Regions from separate parts of the Paenibacillus sp. FSL R5-0527 genome, predicted to be linked through region 4. Evidence: riboswitches for the same ligand, from Rfam matches in the RefSeq annotation. Region 4 holds a riboswitch; each other region holds the start of a gene.
What was found. A riboswitch is a leader RNA that binds a small molecule or an ion and turns the genes downstream of it on or off. The one in region 4 is predicted to bind thiamine pyrophosphate.

Region 1 (2,198 bases), 530 kb from region 4:
GCAGCATAGTCCGCAGTGTTTGACCACGCTGCATATTCAAGGCAGACTGGCGATGTTGCCCGATGAATTTTCCGGCAATCCCGATCTCGATTTCTATATGTACCAGTCCGGCCACAATTCGCAATTTCAAGCAACGGCGTATACGTTGGCCCAGGAATTTTACAATAAGCCTGAGACCCGGCCGGTCATCAATTCCGAACCCTGCTATGAACAGATGGGTTACAGCCGGCGGGTTTACGGCCGCTTTACCCGGGCCGATGTCCGCAAAGCCGCCTGGCAAAGCCTGCTTTCCGGGGCCGCAGCGGGTGTGACTTACGGAGCGCACGGGATCTGGAGCTGGCATCAAAAAGGCCGGCGCTTCGGCGTGACCGGCGAAGGCTTCGACAGCCCTTATGATTGGCGGTCCGCGCTAAAATTTGAAGGAGCCTGGGATTACGGGTTTGCCAAACGGCTGTTTGAGCTATACGGCTTGGCCGATCTGCGCCCCTGGAATATTGCGCTGAAGAACACGGAGGAAATCCGCGCGGCCGCCACCGCCGACTTCGGCAAGATGGCCGTTTATGTGCCGGTCAACACCGTGCTGAAGCTGGATGCCGACCTTGGCGGCTACGAATTTACGCTTATCGACCTGGAGCACCGGCGGTTCGCGGTCCCTCAGGTTACCGTCCGCGAGAACATCACGATCCTTGAAATGCACGATTTCGAAGCGGATGTTTTGTTGATCGGCAGCAAAAAATAACTTTCTCCGCACACTAGCGATTGTAATTTTATGGATAACCATGTATATTAATTTATGAATAATCGCATATGGAATCGACACTAGGGGTGCCGCAAGGCTGAGACGAATGCAAATTCGGACCCTTTGAACCTGAACTGGTTAATACCTGCGTAGGGAAGTGGAGAGTTAAGAACGGAATTATGTCTGATGTGGCTTATTTTCCGTTATTGTTCTTAGCCGCCCTCCTGAAGGAGAGCGGTTTTTTGGCGTTTATTTTGGCTAGCCACCAAAAACGGCGCTTGGCAAAACCATCGAATAGTCAGAAACCAGGGCTGCCCAAGAAACTCGAGCTCCTGAAAAAATAAGGACACAAAATGGCCTTAGTCCGATGATATCTGTTCATTTAGGAGAAATAGAGTAAATTTATGCCGCTAACGGAGATGAACAGGCTTGGATTCCCGAAATAAGTACATAAAGAGCCGCTATTTTGAAGGCCGACGCTGCCGGTCGTTCCGGCAATCGGCCGTCAAGCAGCGATTTCTAGGTTAAGCCTTTATTTTTAGCATTGATTAATGGAACTAGGAGTGATATCCGCATGATGAACCGTCACCCAGCTTATGCTGCGCCTGAACTTCATCTTATATCGGCCGAGGGAATCGAGAGCCATGAGCTGCTGTGCGTTGCGGAGGCTGTTCTTCCTTTCGTCGATTATATTCATTTGCGCGAGAAACAGCTTTCGGCCAAAAAGCAGTTCGAGCTGGTGAAGCTGCTGCGCCAAGCGGGAGTGCCACTGGAAAAAATCGTCATCAACGACCGCCTGGATGTTGCGCTGGCCGCGGGAGCGGCAAATATTCAACTGGCGGGTCACAGTCTTCCGGCAGCTTCCGTACGCTCTCTTGCCCAAGGAATGCGAATCGGATGTTCCGTGCATTCTGCCGAAGCAGCAGCTCAGGCCGCGAGTGAGGGAGCGGATTACTGTCTTTTTGGCCATGTCTATGATTCATCCAGCAAACCCGGCCTTCCCGGGCGAGGGCTAAACATGCTGGCCGAGGTCTGCGCTCGCTGCCCGGTTCCGGTCATTGCCATCGGAGGAATACGGCCGGATAATGCGGGGGATGTCATCCGAAACGGTGCGCAAGGCATTGCCGTCCTGTCCGGCCTCCACTCTCCGCGGACCCAGCGGCAGAGGCCAAATCCTATCGTGACGCCATCCATGCCGCGCGGCCCTGAGAGGAGGTGAAAATGTTGCAGGTACATCTAAATGGCAAAGACACCCTGCTGAAAGAAGATTGCGTTACGGTGGACGATTTATTGGCTGACAGCCCGTGGAATAAGGAAAGAATTTTGGTTGAACTGAACGGGACGGTTGTCCGAAAAGAGGCGTATGCCAGTACCCGATTGGCCGAGGGGGATCGCATCGAGCTTGTACATTTTGTAGGAGGAGGCTGATAAGCATGGAAGATGTATTTCACATTGGCGG
Region 2 (2,198 bases), 1.3 Mb from region 4:
AATCCGCTGATCGAAGATTTGGGCCAGGCGCGGGCAAAAGGTGTTTGTTCTGAGCTTGGTCCCCAAATAAGGACAAAAAGTTCCGCTATTTTGCGCAGGCGGTGGGGAAACCTCACAATAGCGGCATAACTCACATTGCTGCTCATATCAAACCCGACAAGTTGCGTATTTATTCTAACGGCCGCCACAACCGTTAGATTTCCGGTGACGCGGGTACCCGCTTGAAATGCCACGCCGGTTTGTCCAATCCCCAGCCTTATTCCCATCTCTCTCCCGTATGGTTCAGCCATTCATGAAGCGGCAAGACGCCGTCAGGCGTTTAAGCAGCGCGACGGAGACGTAAAGCGGCCGAGCAACTCGCCCATTCGCACCTTCTGTCCGGCCTCTAGTCCGGGCAACGGCTGAAAACTCCCGCTTTCGGTCAGCAGCACCACGGTGGAGCCGAATTCGAAATAGGCGAGATCGTCTCCCTGGTTCCAGCTTTTCGCCCGTTCGTCGGTATATTTGATGCTGCTGACGTTCATCGCCCCGACTTTGACGAGCGCCACCTCTCCATGCTCATGGGAAATATACGTAATCAGCCGCTCGTTCCGGCATAACACCTTTTTCATATGGCGCATGCCGAAGTCGTTAACCGGATATACCCGGCCTTCGATATGCTCGCTTTCCAGCTTTTTGCCGGTGACGGGGGCATGGATGCGATGGTAATCGGTCGGGCTCAAATATAACACAAAAGCATAGCCATGCTTATACGATTCGATGCGCGGGGAACGGTTGAGCAGTTCCTCAACGGAGTAATCCTGGCCTTTCACGTTTAGAATCGTGCCGGAGCGGATTTCCCCCATAAACGTAATCAGCGCGTCCACGGGGCTGACCATGCCGCCCTGCTCCGCATGAACCGGACGCATGCCCGGCTTTAATTTGCGGGTGAAAAATTCGTTGAGCGTCCGGTATTCCCGCAGTTCTTTTTCCGCTTCATGCAGTGGAATTGCGTACGATTTTGCGAACAAAGGGATCATCAGCCGGCTGATTTCCGAATGGGAAAACTTTCCCATCAGCCTGCAAACCGATTTGCGGGAGGACAATTCCGTCATCCACTTCATCCATGCTGCCGCCAAGAAAGCAACCTCCTACTCTTGATGTGCCACTTCCGCTTATCTTGACACAGAACGGGGACGAAATCAATATGAGAGCGGTTTCTCCTGCGCATTGAAACTTGAATGTTTAAAATTTGTTCTTGATGCTTGAAAACGGTTGGTGTATGTTAAAGACAATCGCATACGATACGGGGGCTTGAGTGAATCAGGCTGAGATGGCAGCATATTCCGCTGCGGACCGTTAATCTGATCTGGATAATGCCAGCGTAGAGAATCGAATGTCCGGGATATACCCTGCGTCCATACCCGTGACCTGAGCGCCGCCTGAGCTTATTCTGGCGGTTTTTTGTCGTTTGCGAAAAAAATATATTTTTTGAAAAGGGGAGAAAAACATGCAAGAAGCAGCAACAAAACAAAGCGGCCGCGGGCTGAAGCTGAGCGATCTGCTGGTGACCGTGCTCGTGTCGGTCGTGCTTGGCGTAGTTTATCATTTCTGGAGCTCGGTGTATAACTTGTTCTCGCCGCTGTTTCCGCAGGCCGATGAAATCGTCTACGGAATGTGGTTTCTGGCTCCGACGCTCGTATTTTTGCTGATCCGCAAGCCGGGGGTGGCGCTGATCGCGGAAGTGGCCGCGGCTCATGTGGAAATTTTGTTCGGCAGCGAATGGGGCGTTCAGCTTGTGCTGTACAGTGTGCTGCAAGGCTTGGGGGCGGAGCTCGTATTCGCGGCTTTCCGGTACCGCAAATTTTCCGGTTCCATCGCCGCTTTGGCCGGCATCGGGGCCGCGGTCGGCTCCATCATTCCGGATATTTATTACGGATACGTGCAGGACTATGAAACCTGGCTGCTGATCGCCAAATACGCAATGCGGGCCGTCAGCTCCGCGCTGATCGCCGGTTACTTCGCTTACGGGCTGGCCAAAGCCGTGGAGGCCACGGGCGTGACCACCCTGCTGCGCCCCGTCGATCCCAAAGATTATGCGGCGCTGGATGATTAACCATGGAAACGGCCGTTGAAGTTTGCGATCTTAGGCTGAAATTTCCGGGGGAGACGCGGTTTGTGTTTAAGGATTTGAGCTTTCGGGCTTTTCGCGGGGAAAA
Region 3 (2,198 bases), 3.6 Mb from region 4:
CCGCGCTCGTGCATCCAGTCGGAGTAGTTCTGCCATACTTCCTTTTTCTGCTCGCCCCAGCGGGCCGCGTCATCGCGGTATTTCGGGCTAAGCCACTTCTGGCTGGCGACGACCAGGTCATGGTCCAGTTCAGGCACCGCCTTCAGCAAAATTTGCGCGGCTTCGTCCGGATGATCGGCGGCGTAATTGTATCCTTTGGACACGGCGCGCATAAACGATTTGACCAGCTCCGGATCGTTTGCGATCGTTTTCTCGTTCGTCACGATAACCGGCGTGTAATAGTCGAGCTTATCGGAGTAGTCCTTGACGTACAGCATATCGAGCGGCTCGCCCCGGAGCTCCGCTTCAATGCCGGTCCAGGCGTAGAAAATCCAGGCGAAGTCGATGTCGCGCTTCACGGCGGTGAAGTAGTCGGCATCCCCGATGTTGAGGAATTTGACTTTGCCGACGTCGGCGCCTTCCAGGTCCATGATCGACTTCATGACGGCCTCTTCTACCGGAGATCCCCAACCGCCGTACGTTTTGCCTTCAAAATCCTTCGGCGATTTGATGTTTTTGCCGGCCGGAGCGGCGAAGCCGGAGGTGTTGTGCTGAATGACGGCCGCGATCGATACGAGCGGAACGCCTTGCGTCCGGCTCTGCGTGACGTTCTCCTGCACGCTGACGCCAAACGGCGCCTCGCCGGAAGCGACCATCGCTTCCGCGCCGCCGGAGCCGGGGAGCACGATATCCACGTTCAGGCCTTCCTCCTTGAAATATCCCAGCTCTTTGGCGACGTATAAACCGGTATGGTTCGTGTTGGGGCTCCAGTCGAGCACGAGCTTAACGTCGCGCGGCGCCTTGGCCCCTCCATTGTCCGCGGCGGCACCCGCGGCCGGATTGCCTTCGCTGCCGCCGGCGGCTTGGCCGCCGCAGCCGGCCAGGACCAGCAGGAGGCAGGATAGGGCCGCCGCCAGGGAAGTCCGTTTTTTTCTTTTCACAGCCATTCTCTCCTTCATTTCGTTAAATTTCCGCTAGTTGTGTTCATCTATAACCTGAAGGCGCCCGAAAGCTTTATGGCCATAAGGTCCGGACAATAAAAAAGCGTCCCGGATTCGGGACGCTGATCGGCGGGCGGAATTTAAAACATCCAAAATCATTCCATCCATGACGGCTCCCTACGCTGGCATTATCCAGATCAGGTTTAAGGGTCAGTATCTTGGAGGGATACAATCTCAGCCGGCCGATTCCAGCACCCCTGAACGATTCAACTGCAGAGTTCAATAGTCATTATAATTTTCTCCGGCGCGTCTGTCCAGCCCGGCAAAGGGAGGAGGTTTGAAATATCAGGAGATTTGCTTTCTATTTGGAAAACCGTTATAATTGAACCAATAGATGGTTTGAAAACGTGATATTTCACGTATTGAAAGGGTGCCGCTTTTGCGGATGGAACTTTTTTCAATGTGTGATTTTTTTTGATAGGCTCAACGCTCTTGGTGTGCCCCAATAGCGCCAGGAGCCGTTTTTATTCAGCTCATACAAGCGGCGTTTGGCTGCTTGCCGAATTGGTTGACCAACATCCATTTTGAGGAGGAAAATGATGAGCTACCGTAAAAAACCGTTGGAGGAAATTCCCGAGGAGAACACCCCGGTCTGGTCATGCACCAGCGAGGATTGCAACGGCTGGATGCGGGACAATTTTACGTTCGACTACACGCCGGTATGTCCTTTATGCTCTTCGGAAATGGAGAAGGGGATGAGGATGCTGCCTCAACTGAAAAATCCCACCTTCGATCCCAGAACGTCTTCCTAGGCTAATCCGATTTTTGTATAAATACCGTTGCTTGCCCCCAAACAGCCGTGTTCGCCCCAAAGCGAATGCGGCTGTTTGCCGTTTTGCGGCAGCCGGGAGAAAAAGATTGCATCTCCATTTAAAATCCACTATGTTGGAGGTACTACACGAAAAACAACCAGAAGGGGGGAATTTGCCCGCCTATGCATGGAAATTACAAGGTGGCATCGCAGGTTTTCGACATTCCCTCCGGAAGCAAGCAAAGAAAATTCGCGGTTTTTCTGGCCATTTTGATCGTGGCCATGTCGATGGCGGCGATTCCGCTCGGTTTGAGAAATTCGCCCGGGCTGGAGCTTTTTTTTGCCGCCGCCATCGCCTGGCTGATCTTCGGGGATCTGCTTACCGCCTTTATCGCCTACAGCCAATA
Region 4 (2,198 bases):
GCATCAGTGGGCGGATCTGTCGGAGCACGGTTACGGCGTCAGCCTGCTGAACGACTGCAAATACGGGCATGACATTAAAGACAATGTGATCAGGCTGTCGCTGCTGAAATCGGCGACCTACCCCGATCCGGAGGCTGATCGCGGGGAGCATACGTTCACGTATGCGCTGTATCCGCATGAGGGGCATTGGTCCGAAGGCGAAACCGTACAGGCCGCCGCGCTCCTGAATCAGCCGGTGTACGCTACGCGCGGTCAGGCGGCGGCATCCAATTTCTCCTTGCTGCGGGCCGTGCGCGTCAGCGGCAGCGGCGAAGCAGCGATCGACGCGGTCAAAAAAGCGGAGGACGGCGACGCTCTGATCGTCCGCTTCCACGAGTATAAAGGCGGCCGGGGGACGGTTCGCCTGGAGAGCGATCTCACTTTTGTCTCCTGGCAGGAAACCGACCTGATGGAACGCCCTGCCGGCGAACTCAATCGGGGTCCTGCCGAACTGCAGATTTCGCCGTATGAGATCAAAACGGTCCGGCTCGAGTTCCGCTAAGGCGGCGGGGGTGCCCGGCAAGCATTCAACGCGGATTGACACTCCAGGAAGATCCAGGTAAAGTAGTGATAGTGAATCGAATAGGAAATTCCACTAGGGGCGCCGTATTCGGCTGAGACAAGAGCGTATCTTGGACCCTTTGAACCTGATCTAGTTCGTACTAGCGTAGGAAAGTGGAGCCGGTATCGCGCCGTCCGCACGTTATCGCAAGTATCATGCGACAGGTTTTGCGCGTTCAAGCCGCTCCCTCTACGGGGCGGCTTTTTTGCTGTCTTGTAAGCGGCCCGCCTCTCACCCGCCCCTAAGCCCCCACGCCCCTACGGATGGATGCTCCTGTATCGCAGTTCACATTTTATCGGAGGTGGAGACGATGAGTTTTACGCAAATGCTGCGCCAGCGGGCGGACGAGGTTTTTGAAGCGATTTTTGAGCATCCTTTTGTGCGGGGAATCGCCGACGGCAATCTGCAGAAAGAGCAATTGATTCATTACGTCAAACAGGATTACGAGTATTTGAACGCGTACATGCGGATCTACGGGATCGCCATATCGAAGTGCGAAAGCCGCGGCGATATCGCCCTGTTCAACGAGCAGATCTCTTTTATTTTGAACAGTGAAATCCATCCGCACCAAAATTTTTGCGCTGTCGCAGGGGTCCGTTTTGAAGATCTGCAGGGTTTCCCCTTGGCGCTGTCCGCGCATCATTACATCCGCCACATGCTGACGGTGGCGCATGAAGGCAGTTTGGGCGAAATCTTGGCCGTGCTGCTGCCCTGCCCCTGGACGTATCTGGAAATCGGCCGCAAGCTGCTGGCGGAAGTGAGGCCGGTGCCGGAACATCCTTTTCACGATTGGATCCAGTTTTACGGCAGCCGGGTGACGGACGTGACGCAGCGGTTCCGGGACGTTCTCGACCAATGGGCGGAAACCGCGGCGGAAGCGGAACGGCGGAGGATGGAGGAGCATTTCATGCAAAGCTGCCAGCTGGAGTACCTGTTCTGGGACATGGCCTACAAGCTGGAGGAATGGCCGGTTCAAACGGGCCGGCGGAGCGATGACCCGTTGTCGCGGGCGCATTAACGAAGGGGGCGAACTACAAATGAGCATATTGGAAAAAGAATTATCCGCTTTGCTTACAAAAGTGCAGAACGCGAAACCGCTCGTGCACAATATGACCAACGTCGTCGTAACCAATTTTACGGCCAACGGCCTGTACGCGCTTGGCGCATCCCCGGTGATGGCTTACGCGCCGGAGGAAGCCGCCGATATGGCCAAGATCGCCGGCGCCCTCGTGCTGAACCTGGGAACGCTGTCCGCCGCCCAGGTCGAGGCGATGATCATCGCCGGGTCGTCGGCGAACGCCCATGGAGTTCCGGTGCTGCTGGACCCGGTCGGGGCGGGAGCGACGCGCTTCCGCACGGAATCGGCGCTGCGCATCCTGCGCGAGGTCAAAGTGTCGCTACTAAGGGGGAACGCGGCGGAAATCGCCCACCTGCTCGGGGAAAGCCGCGACATCAAGGGCGTGGACGCCGGGGAGAGCAGCGGCGGGGATCAGGCGGAGCTGGCCGTGCGGGCGGCGCGGAAGCTAAACACCGTCGTTGCCGTCACCGGACGCGAGGACGTGATCACCGACGGGAAGCTGTGCCGGGCCGTCAGCGG

Region 1: linked by a shared signal. The riboswitch ahead of NYE69_RS25055 (thiamine phosphate synthase) and the one ahead of tenA (thiaminase II) in region 4 are both predicted to bind thiamine pyrophosphate.
Region 2: linked by a shared signal. The riboswitch ahead of NYE69_RS28685 (ECF transporter S component) and the one ahead of tenA (thiaminase II) in region 4 are both predicted to bind thiamine pyrophosphate.
Region 3: linked by a shared signal. The riboswitch ahead of NYE69_RS06400 (ABC transporter substrate-binding protein) and the one ahead of tenA (thiaminase II) in region 4 are both predicted to bind thiamine pyrophosphate.

The regions. Positions count from the first base shown of each region.
Region 1 is NZ_JBBOYI010000001.1:5,634,121-5,636,318, forward strand. It holds gene NYE69_RS25050 (apiosidase-like domain-containing protein) at 1-739, shown strand, start outside; TPP riboswitch at 812-912, shown strand; gene NYE69_RS25055 (thiamine phosphate synthase) at 1,314-1,958, shown strand; gene thiS (sulfur carrier protein ThiS) at 1,961-2,167, shown strand; gene NYE69_RS25065 (thiazole synthase) at 2,173-2,198, shown strand, end outside.
Region 2 is NZ_JBBOYI010000001.1:6,376,746-6,378,943, reverse strand. It holds gene NYE69_RS28695 (helix-turn-helix domain-containing protein) at 1-10, shown strand, start outside; gene asd (archaetidylserine decarboxylase) at 312-1,118, opposite strand; TPP riboswitch at 1,276-1,387, shown strand; gene NYE69_RS28685 (ECF transporter S component) at 1,490-2,095, shown strand; gene NYE69_RS28680 (ABC transporter ATP-binding protein) at 2,098-2,198, shown strand, end outside.
Region 3 is NZ_JBBOYI010000001.1:1,462,606-1,464,803, forward strand. It holds gene NYE69_RS06400 (ABC transporter substrate-binding protein) at 1-986, opposite strand, end outside; TPP riboswitch at 1,139-1,249, opposite strand; gene NYE69_RS06405 (cold-shock protein) at 1,580-1,792, shown strand; gene NYE69_RS06410 (GGDEF domain-containing protein) at 1,975-2,198, shown strand, end outside.
Region 4 is NZ_JBBOYI010000001.1:5,108,512-5,110,709, reverse strand. It holds gene NYE69_RS22580 (alpha-mannosidase) at 1-541, shown strand, start outside; TPP riboswitch at 627-730, shown strand; gene tenA (thiaminase II) at 912-1,619, shown strand; gene thiM (hydroxyethylthiazole kinase) at 1,639-2,198, shown strand, end outside.